Regions from separate parts of the Streptomyces sp. NPDC050738 genome, predicted to be linked through region 2. Evidence: riboswitches for the same ligand, from Rfam matches in the RefSeq annotation. Region 2 holds a riboswitch; each other region holds the start of a gene.

Region 1 (5,372 bases), on a different contig from region 2:
CCAGCTGGCGCACCTTCGTCACCTCGACGTCGAACATCTCGGCGATGTCGGGGAGGTACAGCCAGGCAGGGACGAGAGCTTCGATTTTTGCGTCATTCTCGGTCACAGGACAAGCCTGCCATCTGGGACCGACAGTCGGTACCCGGGCCGGTCCCGGCGTGCGCCAGGAGCGCGCCGATGTTCGGATCGGGGCATGATCCTGGTCACATCGCGCCCGCTCGACGAGTACTGCGCCCTGTTCGGCCTGACGAGAGCGTCCCTGGCCCGCGCCCTGACCGCGGGGCCTCTGCTCGACTGCCCCGGAGGTGCGGCCGCCCTGGTGGCCGAGGTGCGCGCGCTCGGCGGCCGGGCCGTGGCGGTCGATCCGGTGTACGCGGAGATGGCCGAGGTCCCCGGCCGGGCCCTGAAGGGGCGGGCGGCCATGCAGGCCCAGCTGACCGAGGCGCCCGAGGTCTCGCCGGCGGCGCTGAGCGGCCGCCCCGACGCGTATCTGCGCAGCTGGGACCGGGCCAGGGAGCTGTTCGCCGCAGATGCGGGCCGGCACCCCGGCGACTACGTCGCGGCCCGGCTGCCCCGGCTGCCGTTCGCCGACGGGGTGTTCGCGACGACCCTGAGTTCCTATCTCCTCTTCGCCTATCCGGGGGTCTTCCGGCCCGCCGACCAGCTGGCCGGGCTGCTGGAACTGGTCCGGGTCACCGCCCCAGGCGGCGAGGTGCGCGTCCATCCGCTGCACGACGCGCACGGCCGCCGCAGCCCGCACCTGGACGACCTGCGTTTCGCCCTCGGAAGGCACCGGATCAGCAGTTCGCTGCTGCGCTTCCCCCGGCCGGGGGACGGAAGGACGCGCACCGTTCTCGTACTGCGGCGCCAGGACCGCAGCGCTAGGTCAGCACGGCCGACTTCAGCGGTACGGAAGGATCGGCGGCCCGCGCCGGATCCAGCCCGGCCCCCGAGTCGATGAGCTTGCGCCCCTGCGCCAGGTCGCGCGGCCTGCCCACGGCGAGGACCGCGGCCAGGCGCCCCTCGCGCAGCCAGCACACGGACCAGGAGGGCGAGAGCGGGTCGCCGCGCCACAGCAGGGTGTCGGCGGCGGCGTGGTGGCCGGCGTACTGGACGAAGCGGCCGAACTGCTCGGACCAGAAGTACGGGACCGGGTCGTAGGTCTCCCCGGCCGTCCCGATGATGTTCGCCGCGACCGTGCGCGGCCCCTGCAGCGCGTTGTCCCAGTGGTGGACGAGGAGGCGCTCGCCGTAGCGCCCCGACGGGAAGGAGGCGCAGTCCCCGACGGCGTACACCTCGGGCAGCGAGGACCGCAGCTGCGCGTCGGCGGTGACGGCGCCGTCCGGGCCGAGCGCGATACCGGAGCCCGCGAGCCACCCGGTCGCGGGCCGTGCGCCGATCCCGACGACCACGGCCCCGGCGGACAGCCTGCGGCCGTCCTCCAGCACGACCGTCCCCGGTTCGATCGCCAGGACCCTTGCTCCGGTGAGGAGTTCGACGCCGCTCTCCGCGTACCAGTGGGCCATCGGTGCGGTGATCTCGGCGGGCAGCGCGCCCGCGAGGGGCCGCCCGGCCGCCTCGACCACGGTCACCGTGCAGCCGGCCGCGCGCGCGGCCGTCGCGAACTCCGCGCCGATCCAGCCCGCCCCGACGACGACCACGTCCTGGCGCGCGGCGAGGACCGGCCGCAGCCGTCCGGCGTCGTCGAGCGTACGGAGCAGATGGATGCCAGGGACGCCTTCCGTGCCGGGAAGCGTCAGGGGGTACGCGCCGGTGGCGACGACCAGGGTGTCGTACGGAACGGGGCCGGCCGTGGTGTCCAGCTCGCGCGCCTGCGGGCGCAGGCCTGTGACCTCGCGCCCCAGGAGGAGTTCGACGCCGAGCGCCTCGAAGTCGACGTCGAAGGCGGAGCTTTCCGCCGTCCCGAGGAGAACCGCCTTGGAGAGCGGCGGCCGGTCGTACGGCGGGTGCGGTTCGTCGCCGATCAGCGTGACGGCGCCCCCGAAGCCCTGTTCGCGCAGGGCCACCGCGGTCTGGACGCCCGCCATGCCGGCGCCGACGATGACGACTTTCCTCAGTTCGCTCACCCCGCCACCCTAACTATCTGACGGACCGTCAGGAAAGGGGCTGCTCCACGAGCTGCTCCACCACGCTCGTGCCGCTCCCCTGCTGCGACTCCCACTCCCAGGTCTCCTCGAGACGGATCCGCCCGTCGGGGAGTTCGACGACGACCGACACACAGTGCCCCGAGGCGGTCTGCCCGTCGCGCTTCAACTGGACATAACGGAAGTCGATCCGGTCCCCCGCACGCGTGCCGACGAGCCGTCCGAGCTCCACGTCGCCGCCCTCGTACTCGGCCCAGATCCGGCCGCCCTGCTCGTGATACGTGAAGCGGGTCCTGGTGCCGACCTGCCCGGGGGCCTGGTCGGCGACCGGGCTGAGGACGAGTCCGTCGAGCGACCGTGCCACAGCGACTGCTCCCTTACTGGGGGTTGGGACCGGGGGCTAGGGTGGCCACCGTAAGGCACTCGCGGGAGCCCGGACGCACCGGGCTGAGAGGGAGGCTGGGCGGCCTCCGACCGTACGAACCTGATCCGGGTCATGCCGGCGAAGGGAGGGGCTGGACGCCCATGCATCCACGTAACTCTTCAGATGTTCTCGTGGTCGGAGGCGGGATCATCGGTCTCGTCACGGCCTGGCGGGCGGCGCAGCGCGGGCTGCGGACCGCGCTCGCCGACCCCGAACCCGGCGGCGGTGCCGCGCAGGTCGCGGCGGGCATGCTCGCCGCCGTCACCGAGCTGCACTACGGCGAGGAGACCCTGCTCGCCCTCAACGTGGCCTCCGCCGCACGCTATCCGGCCTTCGCCGCCGAGCTGGAAGAGGCCTCGGGGCGCGACATCGGCTACCGCACCTGCGGCACCCTCGCGGTCGCCCTGGACACCGACGACCGCGCCCACCTGCGCGAACTGCACGCCCTGCAGCGCCGCTCGGGCCTCGAATCGGAGTGGCTCACGGGGCGCGAGTGCCGGCGCCTGGAGCCAATGCTCGCGCCGGGCGTACGTGGGGGCCTGCGGGTCGACGGCGACCACCAGGTCGATCCGCGGCGGCTGACCGCGGCGCTGGTGGTGGCGTGCGAGCGGGCCGGGGTCGTCTTCCACCGCGGTTGGGTGGAGCGGCTCGCTCTCGTACGCGACCGGGCCGCGGGCGCGGTTCTCACCGACGGCACGGAGCTGGCCGCCGACCAGGTGGTGGTGGCCGCGGGCAGCCTCAGCGGGCGGCTCGCGGACGTCGCCGTACGCCCGGTGAAGGGCCAGGTCCTGCGGCTGACGGTGCCGCCCGCGTACGCGCCCTTCCTCTCGCGGACGGTGCGGGCCGTGGTCCGGGGCAGCCACATCTATCTCGTGCCGCGCGAGAACGGCGAGCTCGTCGTCGGCGCGACCAGCGAGGAGCTCGGCTGGGACACCACGGTCACGGCGGGCGGGGTGTACGAGCTGCTGCGCGACGCCCATGAACTCGTCCCCGGCATCACGGAACTCCCCCTCACCGAGACCCGGGCCGGGCTCCGCCCTGGCTCCCCCGACAACGCTCCGCTGCTCGGCCCCACCGAGGTACCTGGGCTGCACCTGGCCACCGGGCACTTCCGCAACGGGGTGCTCCTGACGCCGGTGACCGGCGACGTCATGGCGCATGTGCTGGTCACCGGTGAACTCCCCGAAGAGGCGCGGCCGTTCACGCCCCGGCGCTTCCCCCTCGTACGACAGGAGCAGTCCGTATGAACATCTCGGTCAACGGGGACGCCCGCACCCTCACACCGGGGACCACCCTCGACCTGCTGGTCGCCACGCTCAGCGCGGCACCCTCCGGCGTCGCGGCGGCCGTCAACGAGACGGTCGTACCGCGCGGGCAGTGGCCCGCCACCGCGCTCGGCGACGGCGACCGTGTCGAGATCCTCACCGCAGTCCAGGGGGGCTGACCATGGCCGACGACCAGCTGACCGTCGCGGGCACCGCCTTCACCTCGCGCCTGATCATGGGAACGGGCGGCGCACCCAGCCTGGACGTACTGGAGCGCGCCCTCGTCGCGTCCGGCACCGAGCTGACGACCGTGGCGATGCGGCGCCTGGACCCGACGGTCCAGGGTTCGGTGCTTTCCGTACTGGACCGCCTCTCGATCCGGGTCCTGCCGAACACGGCGGGCTGCTTCACGGCGGGCGAGGCGGTGCTGACCGCGCGCCTCGCCCGTGAGGCGCTGGGCACGGACTGGATCAAGCTGGAGGTGGTCGCGGACGAGCGCACGCTGCTGCCCGACCCGATCGAGCTCCTGGACGCCGCGGAGACCCTCGTGGACGACGGCTTCACGGTCCTTCCGTACACCAACGACGACCCGGTCCTGGCCCGGAAGCTGGAGGACGTCGGCTGCGCGGCGATCATGCCGCTGGGCTCCCCGATCGGCTCGGGGCTCGGCATCCGCAACCCGCACAACTTCCAGCTGATCACCGAACGGGCCGGGGTCCCGGTGATCCTGGACGCGGGCGCGGGCACCGCGTCCGATGTGACGCTCGCCATGGAGCTGGGGTGCGCGGCGGTGATGCTGGCCTCGGCGGTCACGCGGGCCCAGGAGCCGGTGCTGATGGCGGAGGCGATGCGCCACGGGGTGGAGGCGGGCCGGCTCGCGTACCGGGCCGGCCGCATCCCGCGCCGCCATTTCGCGGAGGCGTCGTCCCCTGCGGAGGGGCGGGCGGAGCTGGACCCGGAGCGGCCGGCGTTCTGAGCCCCGGGGCTCCGTCCCTGTCACAGCTCGGCTTCAGTCCGGCACCGACGGCACCTGCCCGGACCAGGGTGTCAGCCCCGCCTCGTAGACTCGCTGCGTGGATACGACCCTTCAGGACCCCCTGGTCGGGCAGCTGCTCGACGGCCGCTACCGGGTGGAGGCGCGCATCGCCGTCGGTGGCATGGCCACGGTCTACCGGGCCGTCGACACCCGCCTCGACCGCGTGCTCGCCCTCAAGGTGATGCACCCGGCCCTCGCCGCCGACGCCGCTTTCGTCGAGCGGTTCATCCGCGAGGCCAAGTCCGTCGCGCGCCTCGCGCACCCCAATGTGGTCGGCGTCTTCGACCAGGGTGCGCAGGGCGCGTACGTCTATCTCGCGATGGAGTACGTCGCCGGGTGCACCCTGCGCGACGTGCTGCGCGAGCGCGGCGCTCTGCAGCCGCGCGCCGCCCTGGACATCCTGGAGCCGGTCCTGGCCGCGCTCGGCGCCGCCCACCGCGCCGGTTTCGTCCACCGCGACATGAAGCCGGAGAACGTCCTGATAGGGGACGACGGCCGGGTCAAGGTCGCCGACTTCGGTCTCGTACTGGCCGTGGACACGG
Region 2 (5,372 bases):
GGAAGGCGCAGGAAAAGGCGCCGGGCGGGCGCGAACGGAGTGTTTTAGGGAAACCCCCTGTCACCCCGTGCCGTAACGGCTCTACCATCGGCTTATCCGTAGCAGGTTCTCCTCCGCTTCCGCCCAACTGCCCGTCACCAGACGGGCGCCCGGCCCTACGGAGCATCGGGGGATGCACATGAACAGCGCTCCGCACCTGCTGACCGAGGACCGCCCGGAGTTCGAGCGGATCCTCGACGAGGCACTGCGCACCGCGCACGACCGGCCCGATCTCGAAGGAGTCGGCCGGAGACTCAACACCGAGCAGCTGCGCACCATGGTTCTGGACGCCGGATCGATCGTCACCCAGGCCGCGTCCGCAGAGTACGAGCACTTCGTCAAGGTGCGCCAAGAGCTGCGCACGCCCGAAAGCCCCTCCATACGAGGCTCCGTGCTCGCCCCTGCGCTGGGCGAAGCGGCAGGGGAAGGCGCGGGCCTGGGCGCCGTCGTGGCCGTACTGGCTCCCGTTCTCGCGGGCACCGCCGCCCTGATCTTCCTTCTGGTGGGCTACATCCTCAAGCTCATCAGCCCACCGCCCGGCTTCGCGGACACCCTGATCACCGCGGGCTGGTTCTTCGGCGCACTCACCGCGCTGGCCATCCTGGTCGCGGCCGGCGGGCTGCTGCTCACCGCGCTGCGCAACGGTGCGACCGAGGTGCACGCCGAGGAGGAGCAGGAGGGCGACGAGCTCTCCGAGGAAGTGGCGCGGGCCCGTGACGCCTGGCGCCACGCACTCCTGGAGCGGGGCATACTCCCCTTCCTGCGCGACGCCCTGGCCGATCCGAGCGTCGACCCGACGGCCCCCGCTCCGTACCGCCCGGCGGGCCGCATCCCCAACCTCGGCTACAGCCGCCCCGACTTCGCCAGCCCCGACGAGGGCTCATCGGGCCAGCACCCCAGCTTCACCAGCCCGGACTTCACCAGCCCCGACTTCGGCGGCCCCGACCACCAGCCGGAGTGAACCGGCGGCCGGGGACTGCCTGTTGAGGCCCCAGCGAATCAGTCGGCGATGGGCAGATAGACCCGGTTGCCGGACGCGGCGAACTCCTTCGACTTCTCCGCCATCCCCGACTCGATCTCCTCCTGCGTGCCCCCGTGTTCGCGCCGGATGTCCTGCGAGATCTTCATGCTGCAGAACTTCGGCCCGCACATGGAGCAGAAGTGGGCGGTCTTCGCCGGCTCCGCGGGCAGCGTCTCGTCGTGGAACTCCCGCGCCGTGACCGGGTCGAGGGCCAGATTGAACTGGTCCTCCCAGCGGAACTCGAAGCGGGCGTCGGAGAGCGCGTCGTCCCAGTCCTGGGCGCCCGGGTGCCCCTTGGCGAGGTCCGCCGCATGGGCCGCGATCTTGTAGGTGATGACGCCGGTCTTCACGTCGTCACGGTTGGGCAGACCGAGGTGCTCCTTGGGCGTGACATAGCAGAGCATCGCCGTGCCCCACCAGGCGATCATCGCCGCACCGATGCCGGAGGTGATGTGGTCGTAGGCGGGCGCCACATCGGTGGTCAGCGGCCCCAGGGTGTAGAACGGGGCCTCTTCACAGATCTCCTGCTGGAGGTCGATGTTCTCCTTGATCTTGTGCATCGGGACGTGTCCCGGGCCCTCGATCATCGTCTGTACATCATGACGTTTGGCGATCGTGTTGAGTTCCCCGAGGGTCCTCAACTCCGCGAACTGGGCTTCGTCGTTGGCGTCCGCGATCGACCCGGGCCGCAGCCCGTCGCCGAGCGAGTACGTCACGTCGTACGCCGCGAGGATGTCGCTGAGCTCCTCGAAGTTCTCGTAGAGGAACGACTCCTTGTGGTGCGCCAGGCACCAGGCCGCCATGATCGATCCGCCGCGCGAGACGATCCCGGTCTTGCGGCGTGCGGTGAGCGGTACGTACGCGAGACGGACGCCCGCGTGCACCGTCATGTAGTCGACGCCCTGCTCGGCCTGTTCGATGACCGTGTCCTTGTAGATCTCCCAGGTCAGCTCCTCGGCCCGGCCGTCCACCTTCTCCAGGGCCTGATAGAGCGGCACAGTGCCGATCGGGACGGGGGAGTTGCGCAGCACCCACTCGCGCGTGGTGTGGATGTTGCGGCCGGTGGACAGGTCCATGACCGTGTCCGCGCCCCACTTGGTCGCCCATGTCATCTTGTCCACCTCCTCCTCGATGGAGGAAGTGACCGCCGAATTGCCGATGTTGGCGTTCACCTTCACCAGGAACCGCTTGCCGATGATCATCGGCTCGATCTCCGGGTGGTTGACGTTGGCGGGCAGCACGGCCCGGCCCGCCGCGATCTCCTCGCGCACCACCTCGGGGGAGACGTTCTCGCGGATCGCGACGTACTCCATCTCCGGGGTGATCTCCCCGCGCTTGGCGTACGCGAGCTGGCTCACCGCGCGCCCCTCGCGCCCCCTGCGGGGCTGGCGCGGACGGCCCGGGAAGACCGCGTCCAGGTTGCGTAGCCCCCCGCGCGGCGAGGTGTGCTTGATCCCGTCGTCCTCGGGGCGGACCGGGCGGCCCGCGTACTCCTCGGTGTCACCGCGCCCGATGATCCAGTTCTCCCGCAGCGGGCTGAGGCCGCGGCGTACGTCGGTGTCGATGGTGGGATCGGTGTACGGACCCGACGTGTCGTACAGCGTCACGTCCTTGCCGTTGGTGAGGTGCACCTGACGGACCGGCACCCGGAGATCGGGGCGCGAGCCCTCCACATAGCCCTTGTGCCAGCCGGGCGTGCGCCCGGTCTCGGCCGCTGTGTCCGTTGTGTCCTGGCTGACGGCAGGCGTGTGTGCATCTGCTGTGGTCATGAGACCTACTCCCTACGCCGGCATTACCCGGTAACAGGTTCGGCGGTCGGCGCAGCTGGTGTGCTGTCAGCGCCCTCTCAGCCCGGTGCTCCGAGCTCCCGCGTGTGCAAAGGTGCCCCCACGCTAGCGTCATGTCTGGCGCGGTGAACAGAGGGCCCCCCTCGTTCTTGCGATGATCGGGCGGTGACTTCTCCCCACGACACGCACGAGGCGCACGGCCACTCCCACAGCCACGGCCCCGCGGCGCCCGTGTCCCGGCATCTGCGCAAGGTGATCGCCGCGGTCCTGATCCCCTTCGCCGCAGCGGTGGTTGTCGGTCTGGTGGTGCTGTGGCCCGGCGGTGCGCCCGAGCACGCCCGCACCGGTGTCGGCTTCGACCAGCAGACCCAGCAGGCCAAGGTGACGCAGGTGGAGAAGGTCGACTGCAAGGACGTGAACGCCGCACAGAACCAGTCGTCGTCCTCGACGTCCTCGACGCCCGAATCCAACTCATCCAGTTCATCGGGCACCTGCGAGAAGGCGACCGTCGAAGTCACCACCGGCGACGACAAGGGCCGTACCTTCACCACCATCGTCCAGCCCGACTCACCGCGGCAGTTGCACGAGGGGCAGAAGGTCGTCGTGGCGTACGCGCCCGATGCCCCGCACGACCTGCAGTACTCGGTGACCGATGTGAACCGCAAGGTCCCGATGGCGGTGCTCGCCGCCATCTTCGCGGTGGCCGTGGTCGTCGTGGGCCGGATGCGCGGAGTGATGGCGCTGGTCGCGCTCGCCGTCTCCTTCGCGATCCTCTCCCTCTTCATCCTCCCCGCGATCCTGCACGGATCGAACCCGCTGCTCGTGGCGGTGGTCGGGGCGAGCGCGATCATGCTGATCGCCCTCTACGCGTGCCACGGCCTGACCGCCCGCACCTCGGTCGCGGTCATCGGCACCCTGATCTCCCTGCTGCTGATCGGGCTGCTCGGCTCGCTCTTCATCGGCTGGGCGTATCTGACCGGCAACACCGACGACAACACCGGTCTGATCCACGGTCTCTATCCCCACCTGGACATGAGCGGCCTGCTGCTCGCCGGCGTCATCATCGGCTCGCTCGGTGTCCTCGACGATGTGACGGTCACCCAGACCTCCGCCGTATGGGAGCTGCACCAGGCCGATCCGTCGATGGGCCCACGGGCGCTGTACCGCGCCGGCATCCGGATCGGCCGCGACCACATCGCCTCCGTCGTCAACACCCTCGTACTCGCCTACGCGGGTGCTGCCCTGCCGCTGCTGCTGCTCTTCTCCATCGCACAGAGCAGCGTGGGCATGGTCGCCAACAGCGAGCTGGTCGCCGAGGAGATCGTACGGACGCTGGTCGGCTCGATCGGTCTGGTCGCCTCGGTCCCGGTGACCACGGTGCTCGCGGCGCTGGTCGTCTCCGCGGACCGTACGGGACCCCAGGCCGCACCTGATTCCGTACACGTACCCGTACGCAGCGGAAAGGGCGGCGGGGGCCGCCGCCGCAAGGCCTGAACCGGCTGCGGCTCAGCTCAAACCCCCAGCGCCTAGCCCGCGTTCTCCTCGGCGAGAATCCGCCCCAGCGCCTCTTCGAGATTGCCTTCGAAGTCACCCAGCGTGCGCTCCTGCCCGAGCGGCACGAGCTTGTCCGTACGGTCGAGGAAGGCGATCAGCGGGGCCGTGCCGGCCTTGAAGAGCGCACTGTCCTCGCCCACTTGAAGCCGGATGTGGACGTCGGCGAGCGACTCGGGGTCGGTCGGCGCGATGTGCACATCGCCGTCCCCGGTAGGTGCGTTGATGCCGTCGAGCAGCAACTCACGCCCGAAAGCCCAGGTCACAGGCGCATCTCCGGGCAGATGGAAGGTCATCCGGATCGCGTAGGGGTCTGGCGCCTCGTACCGGAGCTCCACCGGAATACGGAACGAGAGCTCCTCGGAGACGAGAAAGCTCATCATGACCTCTGCCTGAACCGAATCGCGCATGTACCTCTACCCCGCAGTGGATGCCGTGTTGGAACAGAAGGATTGGCCGGGAATCTTCCCCCATGGCCCTCTTGACTTAATCGTGCTGTAAGCGCTACCAGATCACAAGGAGTGATATTTCAGATACTGATAGAGAACGCCAGCGTCCGTAGGAGTGTCCCGACTTCGGACCGTAGTCGGTCGACTGCGGGGAGGAGTTGACCGGCCTGGTGTGCGGGGAGAGAAATGGCCATCGTCGCGGCGCCGGAGCCGGCCGTGATCGGAATCGCCGCACAGACCGTGCCCAGGGCGTACTGCTCCCGCTCGACCACGGGTTGCATGCGCTCCATGGAGGCCAGCCGATCCAGCAGCGTGGACCGGTCCCGTACGGAATGACAGGTCACCGGCCGCACCGGATGGCGGTCCAGATGGTCCCTGCGGGCCTTCTCGTCGAGCTGGCTCAGCAGACACTGCCCGATCGCATGGGCGTGAGCCGTCTCACGGAAGTCCGCCCACTCCGAGACGGCGGGTGAGTCAGGGGTGTCGGAGACGGCGACGATCTCGATCTCCCCGTCGCGGTAGATA
Region 3 (5,372 bases), on a different contig from region 2:
GGGCCGCGATCTGCGGGCGGCCATAGGGGTCGGTGTCGGTCTCGGTGTGGTGATCATCGCCTCGCTGTTCATCGTGAAGGCGCTGTTCGTCGGCGTGATAGCGGTCGCCGTGGTCGTCGGCCTGTGGGAGCTCACCTCCCGCCTCGAGGAGCGCAAGGGCATCAAGGCGCCGCTCGTGCCGCTCGCTGTGGGCGGTGCGGCGATGGTCGTCGCCGGTTACGTACGCGGTGCCGAGGGCGCCTGGGTGGCGATGGCGCTCACCGCTCTCGCCGTCCTGGTGTGGCGGATGACCGAGCCGCCCGAGGGCTACCTCAAGGACGTCACCGCAGGGGTCTTCGCGGCCTTCTACGTACCGTTCCTGGCCACCTTCGTCGCGATGATGCTCACCTCGGACGACGGTCCGCAGCGGGTGCTCACCTTCCTGCTGCTCACCGTGGTCAGCGACACGGGTGCGTACGCGATCGGCTGGCGCTTCGGCAAGACCAAGCTGGCACCGCGCATCAGCCCCGGAAAGACCCGTGAGGGTCTGGTCGGGGCGGTGACCTTCGCGATGGCGGCGGGCGCGCTGTGCATGCAGTTCCTGATCGACGACGGTCAGTGGTGGCAGGGTCTGCTGCTCGGCCTCGCGGTCGCGGCCAGTGCGACCCTGGGCGACCTGGGCGAATCCATGATCAAGCGTGACCTTGGGATCAAGGACATGGGCACGCTGCTTCCGGGCCACGGCGGCATCATGGACCGACTGGACTCGCTGTTGCCGACCGCGCCGGTGGTCTGGCTGCTGCTCGTGCTGTTTGTCGGGTCCTGACCTGCGGTTTTGTTGAGGGAGGGCTCGTTGTCCACAGGGCGGCGGGCCCTCCTTCGTATGTCTGCGACACTTGAAGGACCATGCCTAAGCCCGGAGAACTCACTTTTGTCGCGCCCCGCGGGGCGAAGCTGCCGCCGACCCACCTCGCCGACCTGACGCCCGCCGAGCGCAAGGACGCCGTGGCCGCGATCGGTGAGAAGCCGTTCCGCGCCAAGCAGCTGTCGCAGCACTACTTCGCGCGGTACGCGCACGATCCCGAGCAGTGGACCGACATCCCTGCCGGCTCGCGGGAGAAGCTCCGGGAAGCGCTGCTGCCCGATCTGATGAGCGTGATCCGTCACATCAGCTGTGACGACGACACCACCCGCAAGACGCTGTGGAAGCTGCACGACGGGACGCTCGTCGAGTCCGTGCTGATGCGCTACCCGGACCGCGTGACGATGTGCATCTCCTCGCAGGCCGGATGCGGCATGAACTGCCCGTTCTGTGCCACGGGGCAGGCGGGTCTGGACCGTAATCTCTCCACCGCCGAGATCGTCCACCAGATCGTCGACGGCATGCGTGCCCTGCGCGACGGGGAGGTGCCGGGCGGTCCCGCGCGGCTCTCCAACATCGTCTTCATGGGCATGGGCGAGCCGCTCGCCAACTACAAGCGCGTCGTCGGGTCGATCCGGCGGCTGACGGACCCGGAGCCGGACGGGCTCGGGCTTTCGCAGCGTGGGATCACCGTCTCGACCGTCGGGCTCGTCCCGGCGATGCTGCGGTTCGCCGACGAGGGCTTCAAGTGCCGGCTGGCCGTTTCGCTGCACGCCCCCGACGACGAGCTCCGGGACACCCTCGTCCCCGTGAACACGCGGTGGAAGGTGCGCGAGGTGCTGGACGCGGCATGGGAGTACGCCGAGAAGTCCGGGCGCCGTGTCTCCATCGAGTACGCGCTGATCCGCGACATCAACGACCAGGCCTGGCGCGGTGACCGGCTCGGGCGGCTGCTGAAGGGGAAGCCGGTCCATGTGAACCTGATTCCGCTGAACCCGACGCCCGGGTCGAAGTGGACCGCATCGCGGCCGGAGGACGAGAAGGCCTTCGTCGCGGCGATCGCGGCCCATGGTGTGCCCGTGACCGTACGGGACACGCGTGGCCAGGAGATCGACGGGGCCTGCGGTCAGCTGGCCGCCTCCGAGCGGTAGGGGCTGACCAGGGGCGTGTAGCCTGGCGGCACATTTTCATATTCCGACAGGGGAGCGCCACAGCGCTGAGAGTGCGGTCCACACCGCAGACCCTCAGAACCTTGCCCAGGTCATTCTGGGTAGGAAGTTCGGTCATCACTCGAGCTGTTGCGCCCTGCCCGCTTTCCCACGGGCAGGGCCGCGTCTCTTCCTGGATCTCCCAGGAGGAAAATCAGTGAGCACCACCACCACCAGAATCACGGTCACCGCCGTCGCCGCCGCGCTGGGTGTCACCACCCTTGCCGCGTGCGGGAGTTCGGACGACACATCATCCAGTGGTACGCCGTCCAAGACCGTCACCCTCGTCAGTCACGACTCCTTCGCCGCCTCCCCGGCCGTGCTGAAGGAGTTCACGAAGCAGACCGGGTACACGGTCAAGGTCCTCAAGAGCGGGGACGCGGGCGCCGCCCTCAACCAGGAGATCCTCACCAAGGGGTCCCCGCGCGGTGACGTCTTCTTCGGCGTCGACAACACGCTCCTCTCGCGCGCCCTCGACAACGGGCTGTTCCAGTCGTACACGGCCAAGGGACTCGACCAGGTGTCGGCGGACGTGCAGCTGGACGCGGAGAAGCACCGGGTCACGCCGATCGACAGCGGTGACATCTGCGTCAACTACGACAAGAAGTACTTCGCGGACCACAAGATCGCGGTGCCGCAGTCCTTCGACGATCTGGTGAAGCCGGAGTACAAGAACCTGCTGGTCACCGAGAACGCGGCCACCTCGTCCCCCGGCCTCGGCTTCCTGCTCGGCACCACCGCCCAGTACGGCGACGGCGGCTGGGAGACGTACTGGAAGAAGCTCAAGGCCAACGGCGTGAAGGTCGTCGACGGCTGGGAGCAGGCCTACAACGAGGAGTTCTCCGGATCGGCCGGCGGCAAGAAGGCCAAGGGCGAGAGGCCGCTCGTCGTCTCGTACGCCTCCAGCCCGCCCGTCGAGGTGCTGTACGCCAAGCCGCAGCCCAAGACCGCGCCGACCGGTGTCGCCACCGGGACCTGCTTCCGGCAGATCGAGTTCGCGGGGCTGCTCGACGGGGCGAAGAACACGGCAGGGGGCAAGGCGCTGATCGACTTCCTGGTGAGCAAGGCGTTCCAGGAGGACATGCCGCTCAATATGTTCGTCGACCCGGTCGCGAAGGACGCGAAGGTGCCCGCGCTCTTCACCCAGTTCGGGGCCAAGGTCACCGATCCGAAGACCGTGGCACCCGACACCATCGCCAAGAACCGTGACCAGTGGGTCAAGTCGTGGTCCTCGCTCGTCCTGAAGTAAAGGCCGCTGTGCGCGGGAACGCGGTGCGGATCGGGCTCATGGCCGGTCCCGTCGCGTTCTTCGCGCTCTTCTTCGCCTATCCGGTCGTCGCGATCGTCGGGCGGGGGCTCGACGTGGGCGGCGACTGGCAGTTCGGGCGGATCGGGGAGGTGCTGAGCGAGCCGGACATTCTACGGGTGCTCTGGTTCACCCTGTGGCAGGCGCTCGCGTCGACCGCTCTGACGCTGCTGATCGCGCTGCCCGGTGCGTATGTCTTCGCGCGCTTCGACTTCCGGGGGAAGCAGCTGCTGCGGGCCATCGTGACCGTGCCGTTCGTGCTGCCGACCGTGGTCGTCGGGACCGCCTTTCTGGCGGTCCTCGGGCGCGGCGGGATGCTCGACCAGCTGTGGGGCGTACGGCTCGACACCACGGTCTGGGCCATCCTGCTCGCCCATGTCTTCTTCAACTACGCGGTCGTCGTACGGACCGTGGGCGGCCTCTGGTCCCAGCTCGACCCCCGGCAGGAGGAGGCCGCGCGGGTGCTGGGCGCTTCGCGGTTCGCCGCCTGGCGCAAGGTCACCCTGCCCGCTCTCGGGCCTGCTGTCGCCGCCGCCTCGCTCATGGTCTTTCTCTTCACATTCACGTCTTTCGGGGTCGTGCAGATCCTGGGCGGGCCCGCGTTCTCGACGCTGGAAGTCGAGATCTTCCGGCAGACCGCGCAGCTGCTCGATCTTCCGACGGCCGCCGTGCTGACCCTGGTGCAGTTCGCCGCCGTCGGGGCGATTCTCGCCCTGCACGCCTGGACCGTACGCAGACGGGAGAGCGCGCTGAAGCTCGTCGACCCCGCGCAGACGGCACGCCGTCCCCGTGGGGCGGGGCAGTGGGCGCTGCTCGGCGGGGTCCTCGTGTCGGTGGCCGCGCTCATCCTGGTGCCGCTCGGGGTGCTGGTGCAGCGCTCGCTGGACACCCCGGAAGGGTTCGGCTTCGGCTACTACCGGGCGTTGCAGTCCCAGGGCGCGGGCGGCGGCACCTTCCTCGTACCGCCCATCGACGCCATCTGGAACTCGGTGCAGTACGCGCTGGTGGCGACCGCGATCGCGCTGGCCGTCGGGGGTCTGGCGGCCGCCGCGCTCACCCGCAGGGCGGGCAGGCTGGTGCGCGGGTTCGACGCGCTGCTGATGCTGCCGCTCGGGGTCTCCGCCGTGACCGTGGGCTTCGGTTTCCTGATCACGCTGGACAAGCCGCCGCTGGACCTGCGGTCCTCCTGGATCCTGGTGCCGCTCGCCCAGGCGCTGGTCGGTGTGCCCTTTGTCGTACGGACCATGCTGCCTGTGCTGCGGGCCGTGGACGGGCGCCTGCGCGAGGCGGCGGGGGTCCTCGGGGCGTCCCCGCTGCGGGCCTGGCGGGAGGTGGACCTGCCGATGGTGCGCCGTGCGCTGCTGGTGGCCGCCGGGTTCGCCTTCGCCGTGTCACTGGGGGAGTTCGGGGCGACGGTCTTCATCGCACGGCCCGACAACCCGACCCTGCCGGTGGCCGTGGCGCGGCTCCTCGGACGAGCCGGCGACCTCAACTACGGCCAGGCGATGGCCCTTTCGACGATCCTGATGCTGGTGTGCGCGGTGTCGCTGCTGGTGCTGGAGCGTATCCGTACCGACCGCTCGGGAGAGTTCTGATGCTGAGGCTGGAGGGTGTGTCCGTACGCTTCGGGGCGCGCGCCGCCCTGGACGCGGTGGATCTGGAGGTCGCCGACCACGAGACGGTCTGTGTGCTCGGGCCCAGTGGCAGCGGCAAGTCGACGCTGCTGCGGGTGGTGGCGGGGCTGCAGGAGGCCTCGTCGGGGAAGGTGCTGCTTGACGGCGCCGACCAGAGCGCGGTGCCCGTGCACCGGCGCGGGGTCGGCCTGATGTTCCAGGACCATCAGCTCTTCCCGCAGCGGGATGTCGCCGGGAACGTCGCCTTCGGGCTGCGGATGCGGGGCGTCGGGCGGAGTGAACAGGCCCGCCGTGTCGAGGAGTTGCTGGAGCTGGTCGGCCTTCCGGGGGCGCAGCGGCGGGCGATCGCCGCGCTCTCCGGCGGCGAGCAGCAGCGCGTCGCG
Region 4 (5,372 bases), on a different contig from region 2:
GATGGACGGGTACGCCCCGCTGGCCGACCACTGGGCGGCCCAGGGCTTCGTGGTCCTGCAGCCCACCCACCTCGACTCCCGGACGCTCGGCCTGCCTCCCGAGGACCCGCGTACGCCGAAGATCTGGCGCATCCGCGTCGAGGACCTCTCGCGCGCACTGGACGGGCTCGACGTCCTGGAGGCCGCCGTGCCCGGTCTCGCCGGGCGCGTCGACCACAGTCGTATCGCCGTGGCCGGACACTCTTGGGGAGCCCAGACGGCGAGCACCCTGCTCGGCGCACGCGTCCTGGACGCCGACGGCGTTCCCGGCGAGGACATGACCGACCCCCGGGTGAAGGCGGGTGTGCTGCTCGCCCTGGTCGGCCTGGGCGACGACCTGACCCCCTTCGCCCGCGAGCACCTCCCCTTCCTGAGGCCGTCGTTCGACGCCATGACCACGCCGGCCCTCATCGTGGCCGGGGACCACGACCAGTCGGCGCTGTCCACCCGCGGGCCGGACTGGTTCACCGACCCGTACACCTACAGCCCGGGCGAGAAGAGCCTGCTCACGCTGTTCGGCGCGGAGCACTCGCTCGGCGGCATCGCGGGACACGAGGCCGCCGAGACGACGGACGAGAACCCCGCGCGCGTCGCTCTGCTCCAGCAGGTCAGCACCGCCTTCCTGCGCGGCGCCCTCTGCGGCGACGAGGTCGGCTTCAAGACGGCGACAGCCGAACTCGCCTCAGGACAGAGCCCGTTGGGGATGCTGCAGAGCAGGCAGGCGGCTCAGTAGAGCGTCGGCAGGCTGCTGCGCGGCCAGGCGAGCACCGCGAAGATCTGCGCGGCGGCGGCCTGTTCGATGGCCTGGGTGGTGCCGGCGCTGCCGAAGCGCATCAGGCCGGTGGCGCTGTCGCGCTGCTGCGACCAGATGTGGTCCGCGTAATCGGCCATCGCCTGCTGGTAGGTGCGTCCGCCGGTCACCGATTCGAGCAGCAGGAGGTTCTTGAAGAAGATGGAGTTGAAGAAGACGGGCTGGTCCAGCAGCCGGCCTTCGGTGACGTAGTAGGTGTACGCGGCCTCCGCCGTGCGCCGGGCGTTGCGGAGGTGGTCGCGGTCGTGGGTCGCCTCGTACAGCAGGACGCCAACGCCGACCGGGACACCCTGGTTGTACGACCAGAGGGTTCTGTCGACCGTGCTCGTCAGGCCGAGGTGGTCCCAGTAGAGGCCCTCGGGGCTCAGCAGGTGGCGGTTGGTCCAGTCGTAGAACCTTCTGGCCGCCTCCAGGTAGGAGGCCCGTCCGGTGATCCGGTGTAGGCGCAGGCCCAGTTGGGCGCCCGGCATGTTGGAGACGGTGTTGCGGTCCTGGCTCCAGTCGGCCTGCGTCCAGAACACTCCGCCGGGGGCCGCGTGGTCCTGGTCGGTGTCCCAGCCCGACGCGATCAGCGCGAAGATCTCCTCGGCGCGCCGCAGGGCGGCTTTCTCCCCGGTCTGGAGGTGGCGCTGGATCTTGGCGAGGCCGACCCACTCGTTGTCGTCGTAGAACATGTCGCCGCCCGCACCGTGGGGTGCGACCGGATAGGAGGCGTAGCCGGGCAGGCCGGTCGTGCCGCCCGCCGCGTTCCAGTAGTGCTCCTGGGCCCGGGCGCGCCGGGCCAGTTCCGGCGCGTAGCGGGGGTCCGCGTGGGCCAGGTCGAGGGCGGCGATGTGGACCTGGGAGTACGGCCATTCGTAGGAGTACGGGCGGTCGTCGGCGGCGGCCGGGTACTGCTCGCGGACGAGTCCGGTGCCGTCCGCCGCGTCGAGGTACGTCCCGAGTGCGTCGTACGTGGCTCTCGCACGGCCCAGGGAGCGGGATGCGTACGAGGCCGGGGCGGCTGCGGCGGCAGTGGTCGCCGGGGCCGCGGCCAGCGCGGCCAGGCCGGCGCCGAGCACCAGACGGCGTGAGGGGGATCTGCGCATACGGGCGTCTCCATTCGAGGCGGTGGACGGAGGACGGGCTGTTGGACAACGTTGTCAGCAGCCCGTGAGGGCGTCAACGGGCCGTACGGAAAAGGATGTTGGCGACACGCCGATACGGGCGAGCGACGGCCGGGCGGCGCCCCGGTGCCCCCACCGGGTGGACAGAATCGCAGGCCGGGCTATTCTTTCGGCCGAACCGGACACGGGGTGCCCCGCACGAGGGCTGAGAACACACCCGTCGAACCTGATCCAGTTAAAACTGGCGGAGGGATGTCTTCCATGTCGTTGCCGTATGCCCAGGGTGAGCGCACCGTCACCGATCCGCAGCCTGCTTTCGGCGGGCGCATGCCCACCGCTCCGGGCGATCTCCGTGTCGAGGCGCACGGCATAGCCCCCGTTCCCGAGGACCGCCGCTATGGCGGCCCCGGCCGGCTGTTCACCGTCTGGTTCGCCCCGAACCTGACGATGACCGGTGTGTTCACCGGCACCGTCGGCATCGCCCTGGGTCTGGACTTCGCCACGGCGCTCGCCGCCGTCGTGCTCGGGACCCTGCTCGGCGCCGCGCCCACCGCGTATCTCGGCACGTGGGGAAGCCAGACCGGTACCGGTCAACTCCCGCTCGCCAAGCTGGCGTTCGGCCGGGGTGTCGTTCTGCCGGGAGCTCTGCAGTGGCTGTCGTCCATCGCCTGGGACGCGCTGATCGGGCTCTTCGGCGGCGACGCGCTCGCCCAGCTGTGCGGCTGGCCGTTCTGGCTGGGCGTGCTGGTCATGATGGCCGCCCAGGGTGCGCTCGGCGTCCTGGGGTACGAGGCGATCCACCGGCTCCAGACCGTGATGACCTTCGTGCTCGCCGCGGCCTTCGCCGTACTCGCCACGAAGCTCCTGCACGGCGTCCATCCGGCGGCCACCGGAAGCGCGCACGGCGCGGACAGGGCCGGTGCGTTCGTCCTGACCTGCACCATCGCCCTGAGCCTGGCACTGTCCTGGGCTCCGTACGCCAGCGACTTCAGCCGCTATCTGCCGCGCACCACCTCCCGCCCGCGGATGTTCGTCTTCACGCTGCTCGGCATCAGCGTGTCCTTCGTGGCGGTCCAGACCCTCGGTCTGTGGGGCGCCTCGGTCTTCACCGACCAGACCGCCCGCGGCATCGACGGCCTGCTGGGCGGCGGCGCGCTCGGTGCGTTCGGGCTGCTCGCCGTGGCGCTCGCCGCGCTGTGCAGCAACGCGATGAACGACTACAGCGGTTCGCTGGCGCTGCAGACCCTCGGCCTCCGTGTACCGCGTCCGCTCGCCGCGGCACTCGCCGCCGCGCTCGGCTTCCCGCTCGTGCTGTGGATGCACGCGGCGGACACCACGACCCGCTTCCAGAACGTGCTGCTGCTCGTCGGCTACTGGATCCCCGGGTTCGTCGCGATCGTGGCGGTCGACTGGATCGTCCGCGCGAGGACCCGCGGCGGCGCCCCGGTCGATCTGGCCGCCGAGAGCGCCCGCCGGCAGCCCTGGTGGCCTGCGGTCACCGCGTTCGCCGTCGCGTTCGCCGCCGCGGTGCCGTTCATGAGCACCAGCCTGTACGTGGGCCCGGTGGCCGAGGCGCTGCACGGCGCCGACCTCGCCTACGGCGTGGCGTTCCTCGTGGCACTCGTGGTCTACACCCCGCTGCGGCTGCGCCTGCGAGACTGACCTGTCCGCTTCGCCCCTTTTCCCTCCCTCGTCCCGTACGGAGTGACCGCACATGCCCCCGACAGCGCCCGACCATGCCGCCTTCACGCCGCACGCCCTGGACCGGGTGCGCGCGGAAGCTCCCCTGGTGCAGTGCCTGACGAACGCGGTCGTCACCGGCTTCACGGCGAACGTACTGCTCGCCCTGGGTGCGGCCCCCGCGATGGTCGACATCCCCGACGAGGCCGGCCCGTTCGCGCGGCTCGCCTCCGGCGTCCTGGTCAACCTCGGTACGCCGCACGCCGATCAGCGCACGGCGATGTTCGAGGCCGCACGCGCGGCCGCGGACTCCGGGACGCCCTGGGTGCTCGACCCGGTGGCCGTCGGCGGTCTTCCCGTACGGACGAAGCTCGCGCATGAACTCCTGGCGCTGCGGCCGACGGTGATCCGGGGCAACCCCTCGGAGATCATCGCCCTGTCCGGTGCGGGCGGGGGCGGTCGCGGGGTGGACTCCACCCATGAGGTCGAGGCCGCTGGGCACGCGGCGCGCACGCTGGCCGCCGACACCGGGTGCGTCGTCGCCGTATCGGGTCCGGTGGACCTGGTCACCGACGGCCGGCGGGACGCCCGTATCGCCAACGGGGACATTCTGCTGACCCGGGTGACCGGTGGCGGATGCGCGCTCGGCGCGGTGCTTGCAGCCTTCGCCGCCGTGGACGAGGACCGCTTCATGACGTCCGTCGCCGCGGTCACCGCGTACACCGTGGCGGCCGAACTCGCCGCGCGCGGGGCGAGCGGACCGGGCAGCTTCGCCGTCGCCTTCCTGGACGCGCTCGACGCGCTGGACGGAGCCGAACTGGCCGGGCGGGCGGCCGTCTCGTGATCGGTGCGTACGCGGCCGGACTGGTCCGCCCCGTCGACCTGTCGGTCTACCTGGTCACGGACGCCGGACTGTGTGCCGCGCACGGCCGCAGCGTCGCGGCGACGGTCGCCGAAGCGGTGGCCGGCGGGGTGACGGCCGTACAGATCCGCGAGAAGCACGCGGACGGACGGGCGTTCCTGCGCACCGTCATGGAAGTGGCCGAGGTGCTGCCCGAGACGGTCGCCCTGATCGTCAACGACCGGGTGGACGTCTTCCTGGCGGCACGCGCGGCCGGGGCGGGGGTGGCGGGTGTCCATGTGGGTCAGTCGGACCTTCCGCCGGGCGCGGTACGGGAGTTGATCGGCGAGCGGGCCGTCCTCGGGCTGAGCGCGGCGACCCCCGCCGAACTGCGGGCCGCCGCACAGGATCCGGCGCGCGTCGACCACGTGGGGATCGGCGCCCTGCACGCGACAGGCACCAAGGCAGACGCCCCGCCCGCCCTAGGACACCCGGAGTTCGCCCGTCTCGCCGCACTCGGCGCGCTCCCCGCCGTCGCCATCGGCGGCATCACCCCGGCCGACCTGCCACGCCTCAGGGCGGCGGGCGCCGCGGGCGCGGCCGTGGTCTCCGGCATCTGCGCGGCCGACGACCCGCGTGCGGCGGCCCTGGAGTACGCCCGCGCCTGGGCCTCCGTACCGCCGGCGCCGTTCACCGTCTGACCCGGCCGCGGGTCGGACCGGCCCAGGGACCAACGACCCGCCCGGGCGGACCATCGGCGTCAGTCGCACCCCTCGCCGCGTGTCAGCCTGATTGAAGCGTTGTACGCAGCCGGTAGCGCTCGCCGCTGTACTCGACGGTCGACAGCAGCACGGGGCGCCGACCGTTTCCGAAAATGGTCTGGTCGAGCACCAGG

The links. A riboswitch is a leader RNA that binds a small molecule or an ion and turns the genes downstream of it on or off. The one in region 2 is predicted to bind thiamine pyrophosphate.
Region 1: linked by a shared signal. The riboswitch ahead of thiO (glycine oxidase ThiO) and the one ahead of thiC (phosphomethylpyrimidine synthase ThiC) in region 2 are both predicted to bind thiamine pyrophosphate.
Region 3: linked by a shared signal. The riboswitch ahead of AB0H78_RS22225 (thiamine ABC transporter substrate-binding protein) and the one ahead of thiC (phosphomethylpyrimidine synthase ThiC) in region 2 are both predicted to bind thiamine pyrophosphate.
Region 4: linked by a shared signal. The riboswitch ahead of AB0H78_RS35210 (cytosine permease) and the one ahead of thiC (phosphomethylpyrimidine synthase ThiC) in region 2 are both predicted to bind thiamine pyrophosphate.

Annotation. Positions count from the first base shown of each region.
Region 1 covers NZ_JBFAHN010000014.1:137,579-142,950, forward strand. The annotation lists gene AB0H78_RS29760 (Rv2175c family DNA-binding protein) at 1-106, opposite strand, end outside; gene AB0H78_RS29765 (hypothetical protein) at 194-961, shown strand; gene AB0H78_RS29770 (FAD-dependent oxidoreductase) at 882-2,048, opposite strand; gene AB0H78_RS29775 (hypothetical protein) at 2,116-2,469, opposite strand; TPP riboswitch at 2,521-2,633, shown strand; gene thiO (glycine oxidase ThiO) at 2,631-3,776, shown strand; gene thiS (sulfur carrier protein ThiS) at 3,773-3,973, shown strand; gene AB0H78_RS29790 (thiazole synthase) at 3,976-4,770, shown strand; gene pknB (Stk1 family PASTA domain-containing Ser/Thr kinase) at 4,868-5,372, shown strand, end outside.
Region 2 covers NZ_JBFAHN010000001.1:676,896-682,267, reverse strand. The annotation lists gene AB0H78_RS03385 (hypothetical protein) at 173-1,000, shown strand; gene thiC (phosphomethylpyrimidine synthase ThiC) at 1,039-2,829, opposite strand; TPP riboswitch at 2,822-2,941, opposite strand; gene AB0H78_RS03375 (YibE/F family protein) at 3,013-4,341, shown strand; gene AB0H78_RS03370 (SsgA family sporulation/cell division regulator) at 4,374-4,808, opposite strand; gene AB0H78_RS03365 (helix-turn-helix domain-containing protein) at 4,928-5,372, opposite strand, start outside.
Region 3 covers NZ_JBFAHN010000008.1:203,020-208,391, forward strand. The annotation lists gene AB0H78_RS22215 (phosphatidate cytidylyltransferase) at 1-805, shown strand, start outside; gene rlmN (23S rRNA (adenine(2503)-C(2))-methyltransferase RlmN) at 886-1,992, shown strand; TPP riboswitch at 2,031-2,136, shown strand; gene AB0H78_RS22225 (thiamine ABC transporter substrate-binding protein) at 2,207-3,298, shown strand; gene AB0H78_RS22230 (iron ABC transporter permease) at 3,337-4,950, shown strand; gene AB0H78_RS22235 (ABC transporter ATP-binding protein) at 4,950-5,372, shown strand, end outside.
Region 4 covers NZ_JBFAHN010000021.1:82,547-87,918, reverse strand. The annotation lists gene AB0H78_RS35220 (chlorophyllase) at 1-772, shown strand, start outside; gene AB0H78_RS35215 (glycoside hydrolase family 76 protein) at 766-1,938, opposite strand; TPP riboswitch at 2,132-2,226, shown strand; gene AB0H78_RS35210 (cytosine permease) at 2,218-3,618, shown strand; gene thiM (hydroxyethylthiazole kinase) at 3,671-4,480, shown strand; gene thiE (thiamine phosphate synthase) at 4,477-5,178, shown strand; gene AB0H78_RS35195 (GntR family transcriptional regulator) at 5,261-5,372, opposite strand, start outside.